3 regions of the Arthrospira sp. PCC 9901 genome follow, and region 3 is predicted to be linked to each of the others. Evidence: riboswitches for the same ligand, from Rfam matches in the RefSeq annotation. Region 3 holds a riboswitch; each other region holds the start of a gene.
The links. Region 3 has a riboswitch for cobalamin ahead of NLZ44_RS20165 (energy-coupling factor ABC transporter permease). Riboswitches for the same ligand answer to the same signal wherever they lie in the genome.
Positions count from the first base shown of each region.

Region 1: it holds a riboswitch for cobalamin, as region 3 does, so the genes downstream of both, cobG (precorrin-3B synthase) here and NLZ44_RS20165 (energy-coupling factor ABC transporter permease) in region 3, are expected to answer to the same signal.
Region 2: it holds a riboswitch for cobalamin, as region 3 does, so the genes downstream of both, cobW (cobalamin biosynthesis protein CobW) here and NLZ44_RS20165 (energy-coupling factor ABC transporter permease) in region 3, are expected to answer to the same signal.

Region 1 is NZ_CP102296.1:4,207,997-4,211,275, reverse strand. Features, by position in the region: gene NLZ44_RS18760 (precorrin-8X methylmutase) at 1-226, opposite strand, end outside; gene cobG (precorrin-3B synthase) at 252-1,700, opposite strand; adenosylcobalamin-variant (AdoCbl-variant) riboswitch at 1,712-1,795, opposite strand; gene cbiE (precorrin-6y C5,15-methyltransferase (decarboxylating) subunit CbiE) at 1,839-3,065, shown strand; gene NLZ44_RS18745 (cobalt-precorrin-6A reductase) at 3,079-3,279, opposite strand, start outside.
Region 2 is NZ_CP102296.1:267,873-271,151, forward strand. Features, by position in the region: gene cobW (cobalamin biosynthesis protein CobW) at 19-1,071, opposite strand; cobalamin riboswitch at 1,214-1,359, opposite strand; gene NLZ44_RS01380 (hypothetical protein) at 1,466-1,708, opposite strand; gene NLZ44_RS01385 (high light inducible protein) at 1,757-1,966, opposite strand; gene NLZ44_RS01390 (ferrous iron transport protein A) at 2,182-2,850, shown strand; gene feoB (Fe(2+) transporter permease subunit FeoB) at 2,878-3,279, shown strand, end outside.
Region 3 is NZ_CP102296.1:4,554,023-4,557,301, forward strand. Features, by position in the region: gene NLZ44_RS20155 (argininosuccinate synthase) at 1-439, opposite strand, end outside; gene NLZ44_RS20160 (glycosyltransferase family 2 protein) at 562-1,488, shown strand; cobalamin riboswitch at 1,532-1,692, shown strand; gene NLZ44_RS20165 (energy-coupling factor ABC transporter permease) at 1,713-2,468, shown strand; gene NLZ44_RS20170 (energy-coupling factor ABC transporter substrate-binding protein) at 2,477-2,785, shown strand; gene cbiQ (cobalt ECF transporter T component CbiQ) at 2,786-3,279, shown strand, end outside.

The DNA of each region.
Region 1 (3,279 bases), 350 kb from region 3:
CATCACAAAAGATGGCTTTTCCCTGTTGTAGTGCCTCCCGTCCGACTTTAACGGCATTTTCTGAGGCTTGTAAATCTCCGACAATATCCGTCATTCCGCAGGCATGAATTAACCTAACTGCTACATGAGATAAATCATCTGATAAACCTTGAAAGTTGGTTTCATCCCGAATTATTCCAAAGGATTTATGATATATTTGGTTGCCGTCACGCAGGTAGTCTATCATCAGCAAATTTGCAGGTAATTAGTGATTAATTAAGTGGGCGATTTTGGGTCAAAAAATTGGCTAAAAATTCGGGTATTTCGGTAAATACTCCCTCAAAAATTTTGTGTTTTAAGGATTGTTCACCATCCCCAATATATACTTGGTAGCCTTCGATAGTTTTGCCATCTTGATTAATTGTATGCCCTAAAAGGGTGATTTCTGCGGGACTGGGTTGAGCGCAAAATTTAGGGCAACCAGTTACATGAATATTAATAGGAGTATCTAAATTTAATCGCTGGTGGAGATATTCTGCTAATTGGGAAGCGTGAGTTTGAGTGTGGGTAAGTGATGCGGCACAGCCAGGCTTACCACCACAAGCAGCGATCGCCACTTGATTTGACTCAATTTCCGCGAAGCCTAATAAAGATAGTTTCGGCAATAATTGGCTGATTTGTTGATGGGGAATATCTGGCATTATAATTGTTTGCCAAGGGGTTAATCTTAACTCGGCATTACCAAAGGTTTCTGAAAGTTCGACTAATCCTAACCATTGTTGTGCATTAATTTGTCCTAGGTGTAATGATATCCCAATATAACACAATTCGGCGTTTTTTTGGGGATAAATTCCTAAATGATGATAGGGTTGGCTGGGGGTAGGTTCAGCGGACAATATCGGCAAGGGCTGGGTTAGTTGGCTGTTGACTTGCTGGATATATGTATCTAATCCTAGATGGTCAATTAGCTGTTTCATCCGAGGCTTTTTCCCGGTATCTAAGGGGTTGTTTCGGACATACTCCCCATAGACATTAATAAGGGTAGCGACTACAGATAAACATTGTTCTGGCGTGATGACAAGTTGGGTATTATATAGCTTTTTATCTCCGGCGATCGCCAACTGAAAATTAATGCTATTATTCCCATCATCTACCGATATCGCATTAAGCTGAATCTCATTATATCGATGTTCCCAAGCCACCGGAGAACGGATACCAATTCCCACAGTCCCCCCCCCATCAACTCCGATGCTAAACTTAGGACTAAGTTCGCCAATTAACGGGTGATTTTGAATCAGATTATCCAGGGCTTTAATCAGGGGACGAGTATCAATTAACTCCTGGCTATCAATTCCCGCCGTCGGACTACCCATAATATTGCGTAGGTGGTCTATGTGGGGATTGTGAGCAGCTAAATTTAATTTTTGCAGCATCTCAAAAACGGCGCTAGTTGGTGGTTTTTGCACTCCCCGAATTTGTAAATTCGCGCGATTAGTTACTTGTAGCGTCCCTCCCCACTCCGTTAATAAATCACCCAATAATTTCCCCTGTTTACTATCAATTAATCCGCCCGGAGTCCGAATGCGGATTAAAAAACCATCCTGGGCGTGGGTTCCATAAAATAGACCCGGACAAACATTTGCTTTAACTAACCAATTCATGGTGATTTGTTTCTCCATGCGACGCAGAGAATGAGCCGCAAAATTAGCTGATTTTGACAACTCATCAATAACTTGTAGTTGGCATTCTGACTCAGAAAATTGTATTACAGTTGCGGCACAGTGTCGGAATCTCACCGAACTTTCCCAACTACAAGCCCAAATACTATATCATGAATACTGGTATTTTAACTATAAATCATGGTGAGCAGGGATTTTTCCCACAAATGGTTATCAATTGTAGGAATTGGGGAAGATGGGTTAGAAGGGTTAAGCGCCACGGCGCGATCGCTTTTATCTATGGCTTCAGTAGTTGTCGGTGGTCAACGTCATTTAGCAATGTTACCCCCGGAGGATAAACGAGAAAAACTCCTCTGGACTTCTCCTCTGGATGAGTCGATCGCAGAAATTATCCGCCGCCGTGGTCAACCCGTCTGTGTTTTAGCTAGTGGCGATCCGATGTGGTATGGTATTGGCGTTACCCTTACCCGTCGCCTACCCCTTGAGGAAATTACTATAATTCCTTCTCCCTGTACATTTAGCCTAATTTGTAGTCGTTTGGGTTGGTCTTTAACCGATGTAGAAACCCTGAGTTTATGTGGTCGTCCCCTGGCTTTATTAAATCGGGTAATTTATGGGGGTGCGCGTCTGTTAATTTTAAGTGCTAATAGTCGCACTCCCGCCGCCGTGGCTGAACTCCTAACACATCAAGGATTTGGTGATAGTTTAATCGTCGTGTTGGAACATTTGGGAGGCAAAAAAGAGAGACAAATTTCGGGTATCGCTTCCTCTTGGGATGTTGACGAAGTGGCTGATTTAAATGCGATCGCCGTAGAGTGTATTAGTTCTAATCCCGTTAACTTTTCCCCTAGTTTTCCGGGAATTCCTGACAGCGCCTACCACCACGACGGACAGTTAACTAAACAGGAAGTCCGAGCGATTACTCTCAGTCGATTATCCCCCATACCGGGACAACTTTTATGGGATGTCGGTGCAGGTTGTGGGTCCATTGGTATTGAGTGGATGAGAAGCGATCGCCGTTGTCAAAGTATCGCCATAGAACAGCATCCCAGACGCTTAGAATATATTGCTGATAATGCCACAGCTTTAGGGACTCCAGACCTGCAAATAATAGCCGGAAAAGCACCCGAATCATTAATTAATTTACCTTCCCCTGATGCCATTTTTATTGGTGGTGGTATTACCACCCCAGGTCTATTAGAAACCTGTTGGGAAAAATTGCGATCGGGAGGTCGTCTAGTGGCTAATACAGTCACAGTTGAGAGTGAGTTAATTCTGTTACAATGGCATAATCAATTAGGGGGGGAACTTACCCGAATTGGCATTGAAAGAACTGCAGCCATTGGCAATTTTTTAGGCTGGAAACCCTTAGCTACTGTCACTCAATGGTCAGTGCTGAAACCATAACTAAAAAGGCGGTTTATTGTTGGTGTAACCAAGCGATCGCCGACTCAATATCAGCCACTGTTTCCCCCATAGGAATGGGAGGACGTTGCACCATAACCACAGGTAATTTCAACTCTCGCGCCGCCACAATTTTGGCGTAGGTAGCATCACCGCCGCTATTTTTACTAACAATTGCACCCAGTTGATATTCCCGTAAAATTGACAGTTCATCTAT
Region 2 (3,279 bases), 1.3 Mb from region 3:
CCTAAAATATCTCAAATTCTACCCGTTTAACGCCATGGTTTCTGATTCCAAAGAAGCCGCTATTTGTTCCTGATTAAGACTACGACCAATAAACACCAGTTGAGTTTGGCGAGGTTCGTCGGTTTTCCAGGGGCGATCGAAGAAGGTATCAAATCGGTTTCCGACTCCTTGAACTACCATCCGCATGGGTTTATTGGCTACGGCTATAAAACCTTTGATGCGGTAGATTTCCCACTGCTGGGCGATCGCCTTTAGTTGATTGACTAAACTGGCGGAGTCCCTGACTGGATCTAAGACTAAATGCACAGCATTGATATCATCATCGTGTTCGTGTTCCTCTTCCTGGTCATGGTGACTTGGGCGACTGTCCAGATGGTCTTCTACCGCTGCATTAAAGCCTAATAATATGTCAGCGGAAATTTTACCTTGCTGACAGGAAACCGTCTGCACTCCTGGGGTTAACTCCTGTTTTAGCCATTGCTGAACCCGCTGCTGAGACTCTTCATCAATGCGATCGCCTTTCGTCAAAAGTACCAAATCAGCACAAGCTAACTGGTCTTCAAATAACTCCTCGATTGGTGTTTCATGTTCCAAAGTTTCATCCGCTTGACGCTGCTTTTCTAAAGCCTCTAAATCTCCCACCAGTTGACCATTGGCTAGGGCTTCACTATCAACTACCGTAATCACACCATCTACCGTCGCTTTGGTGCGAATTTCCGGCCATCGGAAGGCTTGAACCAGTGGCTTTGGTAAAGCCAAACCAGAGGTTTCTATTAATATCGAATCAATCGCATCTTGGCGTTTAAGTAGTTCTTGCATAGTCGGCAAAAACTCTTCCTGGACGGTGCAACACAGACAACCATTCGCTAATTCGATGATATTAGTTTCCGTTTCTTCTTCGTCACAAACTTGGCAAGATTTGAGGATTTCGCCATCAATACCTACTTCGCCAAATTCATTGACTAATACCGCGATCCGACGACCTTGGTTATTTTGCAGTAAATGGCGGATCAGGGTGGTTTTTCCAGCCCCTAAAAATCCGGTGATAATGGTTACAGGAATTTTATGCACGGTTTTTTGACTCCTCCGAAATTATAGCGATTTGCTATCTATAAATGTTGAGATTTTCCTAGAGTTTAGATGGGCGATCGCTATGATATTTAGATTGTGAAAATACTAAATCAACCATCATCCATACCTCGCAGATGAATCAACAATAGGTTACTTATCGGCGGGCATTCTGACTGAGAGACTAACAGAGTCCCATCACAGTTGCGGGACAGCGCCGGACTTACACCGGACTTTCCCCCTTTCCTCTAAGGGCTGATTTCCCTTAGAACCGATATCGGGAATATCTTATCACAGGTTGGGCGAATTCGGGGAAAAACCAAAAAAGTCCCTGCTTATTTCTAAACAGGGACGGTTTGTTATTAGTGAATAGGGAGAGATAGGTAAATTTGATGACTTAGACTAAGTTAGTGAAAATCAAAGCCCCAATAGCGCCACTAACGGCGATCGCCATCAGTAAATTTGTAAAAAACCTGCCGTATTCTGCATTATAACCAAGGGCTTTGTCTTCCTGACCACCTGTGAAGAATAAAGACCAGGCTTGGTTAGCTGTAATTACTTCTGAGGTACTGTTAAAGTCCGGTCGAAAGATTACAGGTCCGATTAAGTATTTGTTAGGAAAGTTAAAATCTGTTTTCATACAAGTCTCCGAAATGCTACTGAATTATAGGCTGAGAAAATCTGGGTTTTACAGGCTAGTTAACCAGCCAATTAAACCATGTCCGGTTAACGCTTCTAAGGCTAGGGCGGATATAAACCCGATCATAGCTAGTCGTCCGTTGAGTTTCTCTGCGTATTTGTTGAAACCGAATTGTTGCGCTTCCTCTACATATACTTGGGGTTCGATCGCGTAAACATTTGCGCGTCCGCCTTCTTCCATAATTTGTCCACGAACCATAATATTTTTGCCTCTCTTACTTCTTGTAAACAAATGTAACACACTGCAAACAAATATTGCAAGGGGTTGACAAAATTAATTTTTTTGGTATAATTATTCGTTTTTTCAAGATATAGGGGTTTGTTAAAAATTTATTAACAATGGGATTTTTCACCTAGTTACATGGTATTAGTTAAAATTAATTCTCAATTAGCTCAACATAGAGCCAATAGATTATGGACAATGATAACTACTGTGCCGATGTATCCGTGAACTGCTTTGATGGTGGATCAAGCTGGTCAGGATTTACTTACCTCAAAGACAACACTGGTCATGCTCGCACCATAAGTGAATCACCAGAATCATTGGTTGTAGTGGGCGAATCATCAATTCCGGGAACCTTTGCTTTGTCGGAGGCGAAGGTAGGCGATCGCTTATATATAGTTGCTCTCAATTGTGCCGGAGGCAATACCCGTCTAATGGGGATGGGGTTAATGCCAGGTGTAGAATTAAATGTCATTAGTTCCACAACCAGTGGATCAGTGATTATCGCCCTAGGCGACCATCGCTTAGGACTGGGGGCAGATATGGCTGAGAATATTCAGGTCGCCACAGAAAACCTCACCCAGTCGAAAAGGAAACTCTCATCAATGAATAAGACTAATGTTGTGCAGTTGCGCCATGCGGCGATCGGTTCTCGGTTGCGGGTGGTTGGTTATGACCCCGGCGCGCGTAGCTACAAACGGAAATTATTAGCCATGGGATTAACTCCAGGGGTGGAATTTACAGTCAAACGCCACGCACCTTTAGGAGACCCGACCCAAATTGAGGTCAGGGGATTTAACCTGAGTTTACGCAAAGACGAAGCAGATGCCCTTCAGGTGGCATTAATCAACCCATCCTAAAGGAGGAACAAAATTGTGAGTCAGTCTATGGAACTGAACCGCCAAACCGATAATAAGGCAGCGATGTCCTGTATTGCTTTGGTGGGAAACCCTAACTGTGGGAAAACGACCCTATTTAATGCTTTAACTGGTAGTAATCAGCGGGTAGGTAACTGGCCCGGAGTTACCGTAGAACGGAAAGAGGGAAGCTATCGTTATCAAAACCAGACCATCAAGGTGATTGACCTGCCAGGGGTTTACTCTCTGGACGTGGAAGATGCCAGCACTGGATTAGATGAACAGGTAGCGCGAGACTATTTACTATCGGGTGAAGCCACCCTAATTATCAATATCGTAGATGCGTCGAACCTAGAGCGAAATCTGTATCTAACCACCCAACTGCTGGAAATGGGTTTACCGATCGCGATCGCCCTGAATATGATAGATATA
Region 3 (3,279 bases):
CCGGAGCTAAAATCTTAATATTAGGGTTGAGAGCGCCGATAGACACATCAAAGCGGACCTGATCATTGCCTTTTCCCGTGCAACCGTGAGCGATCGCATCTGCTCCGTATTTTTCGGCAACTTCCACCAAAACCTGAGCAATCAAAGGACGTGCTAAAGCCGTAGCCAGGGGGTAGCGGTTCTCATACAAAGCATTAGCTTGAATAGCCGGAAAAGCAAACTCCTGTACAAATCGCTGTTGTACATCAATCACTAAAGACTCACTCGCGCCAGAGTCGAGGGCCTTTTGTTTCACTGGTCCTAGTTCATCACCTTGTCCCAAGTCAACCGCCACAGTAATTACTTCAGCTACCCCAAACTCATTTTTGAGATAAGGAATACAGACAGAGGTATCTACACCACCAGAGTAGGCAAGTACAGCTTTTTCAGCGCGACCCATAATCTACCAAAGCTCCTAGATCAACAAACATTTCATTATCACCCCAATCGCCACCATTGAAAAGTAAGGCTGTAACAATTAGGTTATAGTTGCAGAGCATCGCCAACTGTCCCAGAAAATATATGTTTTTTAGCGTTGTTATCCCTACCTATAACCGTTTGCCGATTTTACAGAAGTGTCTGAGAGCATTGGAAAATCAAACCTATAGCGCCGCCGTGACTGGCTATGAGGTGGTGTTAGTCGATGATGGTTCCACTGATGGGACTGTGGAATGGTTGGGAACTAACACCCTCGAATTTCCCCATCTTCGCATCTACCAGCAAGACCACCAGGGACCAGCGGCGGCGCGAAATTTGGGAGTTGAACAGGCGAGGGGAGATCTGATTGTTTTTATCGATAGTGATTTGGTGGTAACTGATAGCTTTCTTGCCGCTCACGCTACCGCCTTAATTGCCAACTCTCAAAAAAGCGATCGCATCTTTACCTATGGTCGAGTTGTGAATACCTGCAATTTTGAAAATCCCACCACAGAACCCTATAAAATCACCGATTTTTCTGCCGCTTATTTTGCCACCGGAAATGTGGCGATCGCCCGCCATTGGCTAATCGAAGCCGGATTATTTGACCCTCAATTTCAGCTTTATGGTTGGGAAGACCTGGAACTAGGAGTTAGGCTCAAAAAATTAGGCTTAAAATTAATCAAATGCCCCGCCGCCGTCGGATATCATTGGCATCCACCCTTTAGCTTAGACCAAATACCCGCCCTAATTGAAAAAGAAAAACAAAGAGGCAGAATGGGGGTAGTTTTCTATCAAAAACATCCTACCTGGTCAGTCAAAATGATGATTCAAATGACCATTTTGCATCGGATACTCTGGGGCATTTTATCCCTAAGAGGTCAACTCAATGAACGGACAATGGCGCATTTTTTACAGTGGTTAATTAATCGTGGTCAGCCTCAATTAGCCTTAGAAATTTCTCGAATTTTTTTAAATTGGTATAACGTCCAAGCCGTCCAACAATATTGGGCCAGGCGAGAGCAAACTTAATTAAATATTTGCCAGCTCGGTTCACTGTTGACCTACACATGATACAATAGCGCCAACTATAGGTTCTAGTGGGGAACAGCCACTAGGAGTAATGGGGAAAGTTCGGTGTAAATCCGGCGCTGTCCCGCAACTGTAATCAGATTTCCGGCTAATTTGTCCACCCCATCTGTGAGTCAGGATGCCCGCCTATAGTTATTTCTCACTCACAAATCTGCGAGGTACAGATGAGCAAAAATCATCGAATGATACACCTAATCGCCATGATTGGGTTAACATTTTATTTGGTAATAGGTGCAGCCACTCCAGCTCAAGCAATGCACATTATGGAAGGTTTTTTACCTATTACCTGGTCAATTTTTTGGTGGGTGTTAATCATCCCTTTCTGGGTTATTGGTTTTCAAAAACTCACCAAAATTACCCGAAACAACCCCGAACTAAAGCTATTAATTGCCCTAGCAGGAGCCTTTACTTTTGTCCTGTCAGCTCTAAAAATCCCCTCAGTTACAGGGAGTTGTTCTCACCCCACCGGAACCGGATTAGGAGTGGTTTTATTCGGACCTTCAGTGATGACAGTTTTAGGCAGTTTAGTCCTACTTTTCCAAGCCGTATTACTCGCTCACGGCGGTTTAACTACCTTGGGAGCTAATGTATTTTCTATGGCGATTGTCGGCCCTTGGGTTGCCTATGGCATTTATCAACTATTCTGCCAATTTAACCAACAAAAGTTAGGTATTTTCTTCGCAGCAGCCTTGGGAAGTTTAGCCACTTATTTAATTACCTCCATACAGTTAGCCGTAGCTTTTCCGGCTGCTTCTGGGGGGGTTATGGCTTCCTTTATCAAATTTGCGGGGATTTTTGCAGTCACTCAAATTCCCCTATCAATTAGTGAGGGACTATTAACTATGGTAGTTTGGAATTGGTTAGAGTCCTACGCCTCAGAAGAACTGCAAACCTTGAAAATTGGGAAAGCTAATAGCTAAGTAAAATCATGACACCAACTTCTGATAAAGCTGTAAAAAATGGCAATTTGTGGATGATTTTAGCCGTCGTTATTTTATCGGTAACGCCGCTAATTTTTATCCGAGGAGACTATGAGGGAGCCGATGAACAAGCCGAAAATCTCATCGGCGAAATTCAACCGAATTATCAACCCTGGTTTGAACCTATCTTAGAAGTTCCCAGTGGCGAAATTGAGAGCCTGTTATTTGTTTCTCAAGCTGCTATTGGTGCGGGTATCGTCGGCTATGTGATTGGCTTATATAAAGGCCGTAAACAAGGCAAAAATCGCTCATCCTAAATGTACCATCAAATTGATGCGATCGCCTATACCAATCGGTTAAGGTATTTACCCTCAGAACATAAGTTAGCCTTTGCCGCCATCCTGTTTTGTCTCAGTTTGGCGGCTCCCCCCCTCCTGCAAATATTGATCACCATTTGGGTGACAATTTGGGTCGTGATTTACGCTAAAATTCCCCTAGGAATTTATCTGAAATTGCAAGCCATCCCCTTCAGTTTTTGGTTAACTAGCATTCCCGCCTTACTATTGGGGGTGGTTAATTCAGCTAATATTGAATTAATTAAAACTGATATTATCTGGGAATTTAACCTAGGTAATATCTTGATATATTTCAGTAATCAAGGAATGCAACAAGCTGGTTTTCTACTAACTCGCTCCCTAGTTTTAAGCTCCTGTATGTATTTTCTTTTACTCACTACCCCCCTCGTCGAAATCATTAGAATTTTCCGTAAGATTGGCTGTCCCAGTTTAATCACAGAACTATTAATGTTAAT